2 regions of the Paenibacillus sp. FSL K6-2524 genome follow, and region 1 is predicted to be linked to the other one. Evidence: riboswitches for the same ligand, from Rfam matches in the RefSeq annotation. Region 1 holds a riboswitch; the other holds the start of a gene.

Region 1 (4,424 bases):
GACATTGCAGAAAGAGAGATTCACGGGATCATTGGTGAAAGTGGTGCAGGCAAATCCACACTTCTACGAATGATGAACGTTCTGGAACCTCCAGACGAAGGCAAGGTTATGGTTAATGGGGCTGACTTGACTCAAATGTCAGAGATACAGCTTCGTGAGGCGCGCAGATCGATCGGTATGATTTTTCAGCAATTTAATTTACTACATAATCGGACAGTGAGTGGGAATGTTGCCACTCCACTCGAGCTAGCGGGCATTCCCAAGAAAGAGCGGGCACTGCGTGTTGCCGAGTGCTTACGATTTGTTGGTTTGTTAGATAAGGCGGATCAGTATCCTGCTCAGTTAAGTGGAGGGCAGAAGCAAAGGGTGGCGATTGCTAGAGCACTCGCTAATCATCCTCGGGTGCTCCTATGCGACGAACCCACGTCTTCACTTGACCCCAAGACCACGGTGGAAATATTGGAAGTGCTGAGACATATTAATGAGACATTGGGCGTTACGATAGCCATTGTCACACATGAGATGGATGTGGTCAAAAGGATCTGCCACACCGTGTCCGTCATGGAGAATGGTTCAATCACCGATACCTTTGCTTTGCAAGGGCGTAGCAGGGATTCGGCGCTTCCTCTTCCGCCATCGTTTCGGGAACAACTGTTAGGTGAAGCGGGGGATGCATAGTGTTTGACTTGTCTGTCATGCTGGATCAAGTGGTCAAATATCGATCCGAGATTGTCGAGGCGATCGGAGAAACATTCGTGATGGTGGGGATTTCCATTGGTGCGGCAATCCTGCTCGGGCTTCCTATAGGTACTTTGCTGTATCTGTGCCGGAAGGGACAACTTTACGAGAACCGTTCTGTATCTCTTGTGCTGAATAACCTAGTTAATATCATTCGCTCATTTCCATTCTTATTACTTGTTGTCTTTATGATTCCGCTAACTCGTCTTCTAATTGGAACGGCGATTGGAACACTTGCGGCTTCCGTTCCCTTGGCAATAGTAGCGATTGCTGTTTATTCCAGGTTAGTGGAGCAATCGTTGTTAGAGGTTCCGCGTGGAGTTATCGAGGCGGCGCAATCCATGGGGGCATCCAAACTGGAAATAATCATTAAGTTTTTGTACGTAGAGTCACGCTCTGGCTTAGTACTAGGCCTTACAACCTCCACGATTAGTTTTATTTCTTACTCGACTGTAGTGGGAGTAGTGGGGGGCGGGGGAGTTGGCGACTTTGCGATCCGCTACGGGTACCAACGTTTTGAGACGGAACTCATGGCAGCTATGATCATCTTGATGATCATTTTGGTCCAAAGCATCCAATTCATTGGAGGTTTTATTGCTAGAAAGTTGGATAGAAGGTAAGCGTTAGGTAGCAGCGACCGAATGGATCGTTTGTCCAAGGAGCAGTCACCTATCGACAGAAAATGGTATTTAATACACATAGGGGGTAAATTTAATCATGAACAAAAAAATGATGTCGATGCTAGTGCTGCTAATGGTTGTTATAGCTGGTTGTGGTAACAATCAAGCGAAAGAGAATCAACCGGAGCAGGACAAGAACAATACACCTGCACAAACAGAAACAACCCTGAAAGTTGCGACCTTGATTCCACCCATGACGGAAATTCTAGATGTGGTGAAGCCACTGCTTAAGGAAGAAGGGATTAACCTTGAGGTTGTTGTTCTATCCGATAACGTTCAGCCGAACGATGCGCTTGCTAATAAAGAAGTGGATGCAAACTTCTTCCAGCATGTCCCTTATATGAATCAATACAATGAAAATAAAAATACAGAACTCGTTCCGATTCAGCCGATTTATAATGCGATCTATGGTGCTTATTCTAAACGTTACAAATCAATGGAAGAGTTACCTGAGGGGGCAACCATCGCGATTGCGAATGATCCTACCAATATCGGCCGTTCGCTCGTCATGCTCGATAAAGCCGGAATAATTAAGCTGAAGGAAGGCGTTGGTATTCAGGCTACACAAGGCGACATTATCGAAAATAAGAAAAAATTTAAATTCGAAGAGGTCGACCTACTGATGCTTGCTCGTATGCTGGATGATGCCGATTTGGTTCTCATGACACCTGCTTATGCCAGCCCACTTGGATTGACGCCTAAGAAAGATGCACTACTTACAGAAACCGATGATTCGGAGTTCGTGATTACGCTAGTGGCTCGTGCAGATAATCAGGATTCTGAGATCATTCAGAAGCTTGCTAAAGTGATGTCTGGTCCAGAAGTGAAAAAGTTTTTAGAGGAAAATTACGACGAGATTGCCGTACCTGCGTTTAAATAATTGAAGTTTTCTGTAGATTTTTTTCGCTCTCCACAGATTGGTGGATTACAAATGGGTAAAATGATGCTATATTAATGTAAGTGAATATGTATTTCATGAAACTAAAGCATTTTTCAATTCAATGTGACTTACTTAACAGAGAGTGGACATTTGTCGCAGTACAATGAATACAGTTCATATCATTAAATACAACTACAATTCAATTGAATATGGATCTTCGGGGTAAGGTGAAATTCCTGACCGGCGGTGAGGTTCGTTCCTGGTGAATGAACTATAGCCCGCGACTCGTCATTGGATAACGATGACGACTGACTTGGTGTAATTCCAAGGCCGACGGTAAAGTCCGGATGGGAGAAGATCAAAGATATAGCATGCGGCAGCTTTATTTCCTGTGCAAGCTTATTTGATCAGCCCCTGTTACTGTCGATGATTTGTCGATAACAGGGGCTTTCTGCTGTAGACCCCATATTCAAGAAGGGGACAGACAAATGGAGAACGTAAGCGCAAATGTTAAACCAGCATTGATGAAAAGAGATTCAGCAAGAGGTGGATTTTGGTTAGTCGTATTAGGAGCAGCACTATGGGGAGTTGATCCTCTATTTAGGATCCTTCTGCTCGATACGCTCACCTCGGCGCAAATTGTACTACTCGAACATGTCATTATTGCCTTAGTGATGTTTCCGTTAATGTGGAAGAACCGTAGTGAATTACGTGGTCTGGGATGGAAACAGGTTGGGGCGTTGCTCTTCATTTCGTGGGGTGGATCAGCTATAGCGACGGTGCTCTTTACCATGGGACTGACTAACGGCAATCTCAATGCCGTTCTTTTGTTACAAAAGCTACAGCCACTATTCGCAATTATTCTAGCTAGATTGTTACTGAAGGAATCTTTGCCTCGCTATTTCTTCCCACTGGCCTTGATCGCATTGGGTGGTACGTACTTGTTAACCTTCGGTTTTACTTTACCTATAGGTCATTGGAAGGACTTTGTACAAGTAGGTAGCTTGTTGTCGCTAGGAGCAGCCGCTCTCTGGGGTGGATCAACGGTTATGGGACGTATGATGGTAGGCCAAATGAAATATGAGACTGTGACATCGTTACGTTTTATTCTCGCTTTGCCGATATTGCTCGCTTTCACTTGGAGTGAAGGAGCAGCATGGAATATACCATCAGGTACATCCGCTATTGCCGGCGTTTCGCTTAATTTACTCGGGCAGGCATTGTTGCCAGGATTACTCAGTTTGTTAGTGTATTATAAAGGACTGACTACGACGAAGGCTTCGGTCGCGACACTAGCTGAACTCAGCTTCCCGATGGTAGGGGTGCTTATTAACTGGATCGTGTTCCAAGAGGTGATCACTCGTCCACAAATTGTTGGCTTTATTCTGATCTGGGGAGCGTTGTTCGTTATATCTAGACAGGGACAAGGCAAAGACGAAGGAGCAGGTACAGCTTCCATTCAGAAATAAAGACCCAGTTTTTAATCGAATGGATCTATTGCTTAGATTTCAGGTTGGTATACGGATACTTTTAAACAATTCAGAAGCGTGTTACCCTGTATTTATGGATACGGCGGTAGCACGTTTTTTTGTGAAATTCAGTCACTGAGCAAAGTCCAAGTCTCCCGATAGAAAGGAAGCGCTTATGACGTTATTATCCTTCTTCTCCCAAGAGAATTCGCCGGAATTCATTATGTTCTCTGTACAACATGGGATCGTAATTGGGGTAATCATTTTATTCGTATTGGGTTTGTATGTAGGAAGGCATAGGATCAGGAGGAACCGAATTGTCGCATCGGCGATTCGATATGGACTGGTTGTTGTTCTAGCTCTGACGGAGATTGGACTAAACACATGGTACTTCGCGAATGATTTATGGGATGTTCGATATACGCTGCCGCTTGAGTTATGTAGTGTGACACTTATTCTTTCGATCATTATGCTACTAACCCGAAGTAACAAGCTATATCAGATTCTGTATTTTGCCGGAATAGCCGGGGCATTCCAAGCTTTAATTACACCTGCCTTAGCATACGGTTATCCACATTTTCGTTACTTCGAGTACTTCATCGCCCATGGTGCTATTGTTCTATCTCCGCTCTACATGACGTGGATTGAGCAACATCG
Region 2 (4,424 bases), 2.5 Mb from region 1:
GTTGCTTGTACTGGAGCATACAATTATGCTATGGCGAGCAATTATAACCGAATTCCTCGTCCTGCTGTTGTATTCGTTAATGAGGGTACTAGCGATCTCGTCGTCAAGAGAGAAAGTCTACAGGATATCATCGCAGGCGACTTGATTCCAGAACGGATTTCAAAGCAACCTTCGCTTAAATAAGGGTATTTATTCAGGTATTCTTCTTTAATTATTTGAACTTCCTTTGCAAGTCTCTTTGCTCCTTGTGCGATTTCATAGTACACTGTAATAGGTTCAATTTAAGAGACATGAAAAGGAAGTGATCCATATGAAAAAAGGTAAAATCATTTTGGAAAAGGGTGGAGAACTAGAAATTCAGTTCTTGCCAGAAGAAGCACCAGGTACGGTAGCTAACTTTGAAAAATTAGCGAACTCCGGATTTTATAATGGTTTGTCATTCCACCGTGTAATTCCAGGTTTTGTTGCTCAAGGTGGCTGTCCAACAGGTAATGGTACTGGTGGACCTGGTTACACAATCAAATGTGAAACAGCAACCAACACAACGAAACACGCTCGTGGGGTTCTATCCATGGCTCACGCTGGTAAAGACACAGGCGGAAGCCAGTTCTTTATCGTATACGAAGCACAGCCACATTTGGATGGAGTGCATACTGTATTTGGTAAAGTTACTTCCGGTATGGAACTTGTTGATCAGATCAAAGCCGGCGACAAGATGAAAGAAGTTACTGTTTGGGACGAAGAGTAGGAATATAATGAATCCCCCTCCTGATGGCACTCATCAGAAGGGGGATTTTTTTGTAAGCTAGAATCTCAGTTCATATTCACACCGTTCATCTCCGTTAACATTGCACTTCACTTCCTTAGCTGTTACTCTCTTGTTGTAAATTTTAGACAATGCCCCCTCCATAATGGCTCCTTCAAGATCACAGACCATTTGACCTTCGTGTGCTGGAAGTCCTTCACAGAAACAATCCTCAACAGCGATATGCATACTTCGTTCAGTAGAACTAATGATGTGAGGTATACCAATCTTTAAATCCTCCAAAAGCTGTAGTAGTTCTTCGACCGTTGTTACAGGCAAGCTCTGACCAATTTTTCTTCCTATCGTCATGGTTGTACCTTTCCCACCTGAGGGCAAGCCTTGATACATTCCAATTAATCGAATAGCCCTGAACAATTCTAAAGGAACTTCAGAACCTAAATTTTTCCGTTTAATCTGTTTCATGTCCTCAAAGCTAAAATCATTCATTTCGCATTTCTCCATTCCTTATGTAGAGTTTAATTACTTGTACCAGTTGCTTTTATCCTACCCTCAACTTTGCACACCCCTTGTGATTATCATCACTAAATTATGAGAATTATTCTCAGTTATATTTTTTGACAAGAATATAGCTTGCATGCAAGTGTTTCCAGGAACCTTGATTTATTTTTGTCTTGGTGATAAGATACCGTCATAATGGAAAGGTAATACTTTTCAAGTAACAACTCAAAATTTAATATTTGATGCAATCCTTCGGGGAGGGGTGAGATTCCCTACCGACGGTGATGGCATATCTTGGATTAAACTATCAAGGTATGCATGAGTCCGTGACCTGTATGTGGCTTTTCATGTGCATATGGCTGAGCCGGTGTGATTCCGGGACCGACAGTATAGTCTGGATGGGAGAAGGAGAACGCAGGTACACATAGATTAATACCTATGTGTCCTAAATGTAGAGCAGTTTTTTTCATGTCCATTTTTTCACAAAGTAGTATTGCTTTGTTGTGGGCATTAGAAAAAAGGGTTTTTAGGCTTATTTGGGTTAGCTATTATTTTAACTTTGTCGCCTAATGTCCTGATTTGCTGACTTTATTTGCGTACAACAACTCTCATTGTTCCCTACTGGATTTTTCCGGTAGGGATTTTTATGTTTATCAGCAGTTGTAGGGGGTGGAAGAAGAGCAAATGGATAAGATCAACGACGAGTATTACATGGGATTAGCGCTAGATATGGCGGAGCATGCACAAGGTCAAACGGGGATGAATCCAGTTGTCGGGGCTGTAGTGGTGAAAGATGGAGCTATCCTTGGACTAGGCACGCACTTAAAAAGAGGCGATCCACATGCTGAAGTCTATGCTCTAAACATGGCCGGACCGTCGGCTGAAGGTAGCACAGTCTATGTGTCACTTGAACCTTGTAGCCATTATGGAAAAACCCCTCCCTGCGCAGAACGACTTATCGCTGAGAAGGTATCACGAGTAGTGGTGGCTTGTGAGGATCCTAATTCCCAGGTTGCAGGTCGTGGTATTGAATTACTTCGACAGAGCGGGATAGAAGTGGAAGTTGGTGTGCTTCGGGACCGGGCAATCAGGCTGAACAAGCAATTCATTAAGTTTATTACTACCGGTATTCCCTACGTGACAATCAAGACTGCGAGTACATTGGATGGGAAAGTCGCCTCTAAGTCAGGGGATAGTAAATGGATTTCAAATGAGTCGTCCCGTGAGATGGTTCACACGATGCGTCATAGGCATCAAGGGATCATGGTTGGTGTGGGAACGGTTATTGCAGATGACCCGCAGCTAACAACGAGACTTGAGGTGCCTGGATTGTCACCGATCCGTATCATTGTTGACTCTACATTACGGATTCCAGAGTCCTCCAAAGTACTTACTGACGGCCTAGCTCAGACGATTATCCTAACAACAAGTCAGGCAGATGAAGGAAGATTGTCTAGATTAACTAAGCAAGGGATCACGGTTATCCCCTGCGGTGATGGATCTGAAGTAGATCTGTATCTAGGGCTAACCAATTTAGGAGAAATGGATATTTCTTCAGTTCTTGTAGAGGGTGGAGGTCGATTGAATGGTTCCCTCATCCACAAGAAACTAGCCGATGAGATCGTCCTATTCTTTGCACCAAAACTTGTCGGTGGCTATGAAGCTCCAGGGAACTTCATGTTTGACGGTTTTGATCTCATGCAGGATGCAATCACTTTAAGCAACATCCAAGTGGAACAAATCGGAGATAACGTATGTATCAGAGGAAACCCCATCTGGCCCACCGAAACCACCTGACGCATCCGTTGATCTAACTCAATCGCGTATTCTACCGCGAAACGAGTTTGATTCACTACATTTTTAAAAGTGTGGTGAAAAGTACAGGTGGACACGAGGTGAGATTCAAAACTGGAGAAGCGTAGCGTTCGTCTTTGCCACGTGATTGTAACCCTGCTGGGTGTTATAAGATCATACAATCACGTGGCAACAACGATCGGAAGTTTGAATCACACCGATTGTCCATGCCCGTTCACCACACTTTTACATGTACTAAGCAAAGGAGGAGAGCCCATGTTTACCGGTCTCGTAGAAGAAGTAGGAACAATGAGTTCCGTCAGTCGCAAAGGAGAAGCGATGGTGCTGGAAATCGCAGCTGGTCTGATAACCGATGGGCTGAAATTGGGCGATAGCATATCCGTAAACGGAGTTTGCCTTACAGCGACTACATTTCATCGTAATAAATTCACTGTTGATGTGATGCCGCAAACTTACCGCAACACAAATTTGAAGGATTTGAAGCCTGGAAGCAAAGTTAATCTAGAGCGTGCAATGTTAGCCGGCGGGCGGTTTGGAGGTCATATCGTACAGGGACATGTCGACGGGGTAGGAACTATCGTGGGCATGAAGAAAGATCAGAATGCAGTTGTGTACGAAATTGCTCCAGCCGATCATGCCTTATCCAAATACATTATTCCAAAAGGTTCGATTACTGTGGATGGTATTAGCCTGACTGTGGTGGAGATGACGGATAGAGGGTTCAGTATTTCGATTATTCCACATACTTTGTCCGAAACTTTATTTGCTTTTAAGAATACTGGCGATACGGTGAATTTGGAATGTGACATACTTGGGAAGTATGTGGAGCACCTACTGAAATACGGGAATTCCCGGGAAGGTGATCTTAATACATCCAACAGAGCTTCATCGTCCACAGTAGATATGTCATTTCTAGTGGAGAATGGTTTTGTATAATGAACAACCCAGAGGAGGGGATCGTAATGAACGATATTCAACTGGATCAAGTCGAAGAAGCAATATACGATTTAATGCGTGGGAAAGTAGTTATCGTGGTTGATGATGAAGATCGTGAGAACGAAGGGGATTTTATCGCTCTCGCAGAAAAAGCGACTCCTGAAGTCATCAACTTTATGATAAGTCAAGGACGGGGCCTTGTGTGCCTGCCAATTACACAGGAGCGTGCGGAAGAACTTGATTTACAGCCGATGGTGGCGCAGAATACCGATTACCATGGAACGGCGTTTACTGTTTCTATAGACCACAAAGATACAACAACCGGGATTTCAGCGTATGAACGTTCTGCAACGGTGAAAGGGATTATGGATCCTAATGCTAAACCGTCAGATTTCCGTCGCCCTGGCCA

What was found. Region 1 has a riboswitch for FMN ahead of NST85_RS06615 (DMT family transporter). Riboswitches for the same ligand answer to the same signal wherever they lie in the genome.
Region 2: it holds a riboswitch for FMN, as region 1 does, so the genes downstream of both, ribD (bifunctional diaminohydroxyphosphoribosylaminopyrimidine deaminase/5-amino-6-(5-phosphoribosylamino)uracil reductase RibD) here and NST85_RS06615 (DMT family transporter) in region 1, are expected to answer to the same signal.

What each region holds. Positions count from the first base shown of each region.
Region 1 covers NZ_JBBOSP010000001.1:1,531,674-1,536,097, forward strand. Annotated here, with positions in the region: gene NST85_RS06600 (methionine ABC transporter ATP-binding protein) at 1-678, shown strand, start outside; gene NST85_RS06605 (methionine ABC transporter permease) at 696-1,358, shown strand; gene NST85_RS06610 (MetQ/NlpA family ABC transporter substrate-binding protein) at 1,456-2,298, shown strand; FMN riboswitch at 2,508-2,661, shown strand; gene NST85_RS06615 (DMT family transporter) at 2,787-3,767, shown strand; gene NST85_RS06620 (YwaF family protein) at 3,943-4,424, shown strand, end outside.
Region 2 covers NZ_JBBOSP010000001.1:4,052,588-4,057,011, reverse strand. Annotated here, with positions in the region: gene lysA (diaminopimelate decarboxylase) at 1-183, shown strand, start outside; gene NST85_RS18645 (peptidylprolyl isomerase) at 311-748, shown strand; gene NST85_RS18640 (V4R domain-containing protein) at 806-1,252, opposite strand; FMN riboswitch at 1,509-1,678, shown strand; gene ribD (bifunctional diaminohydroxyphosphoribosylaminopyrimidine deaminase/5-amino-6-(5-phosphoribosylamino)uracil reductase RibD) at 1,949-3,061, shown strand; gene ribE (riboflavin synthase) at 3,335-4,015, shown strand; gene NST85_RS18625 (bifunctional 3,4-dihydroxy-2-butanone-4-phosphate synthase/GTP cyclohydrolase II) at 4,042-4,424, shown strand, end outside.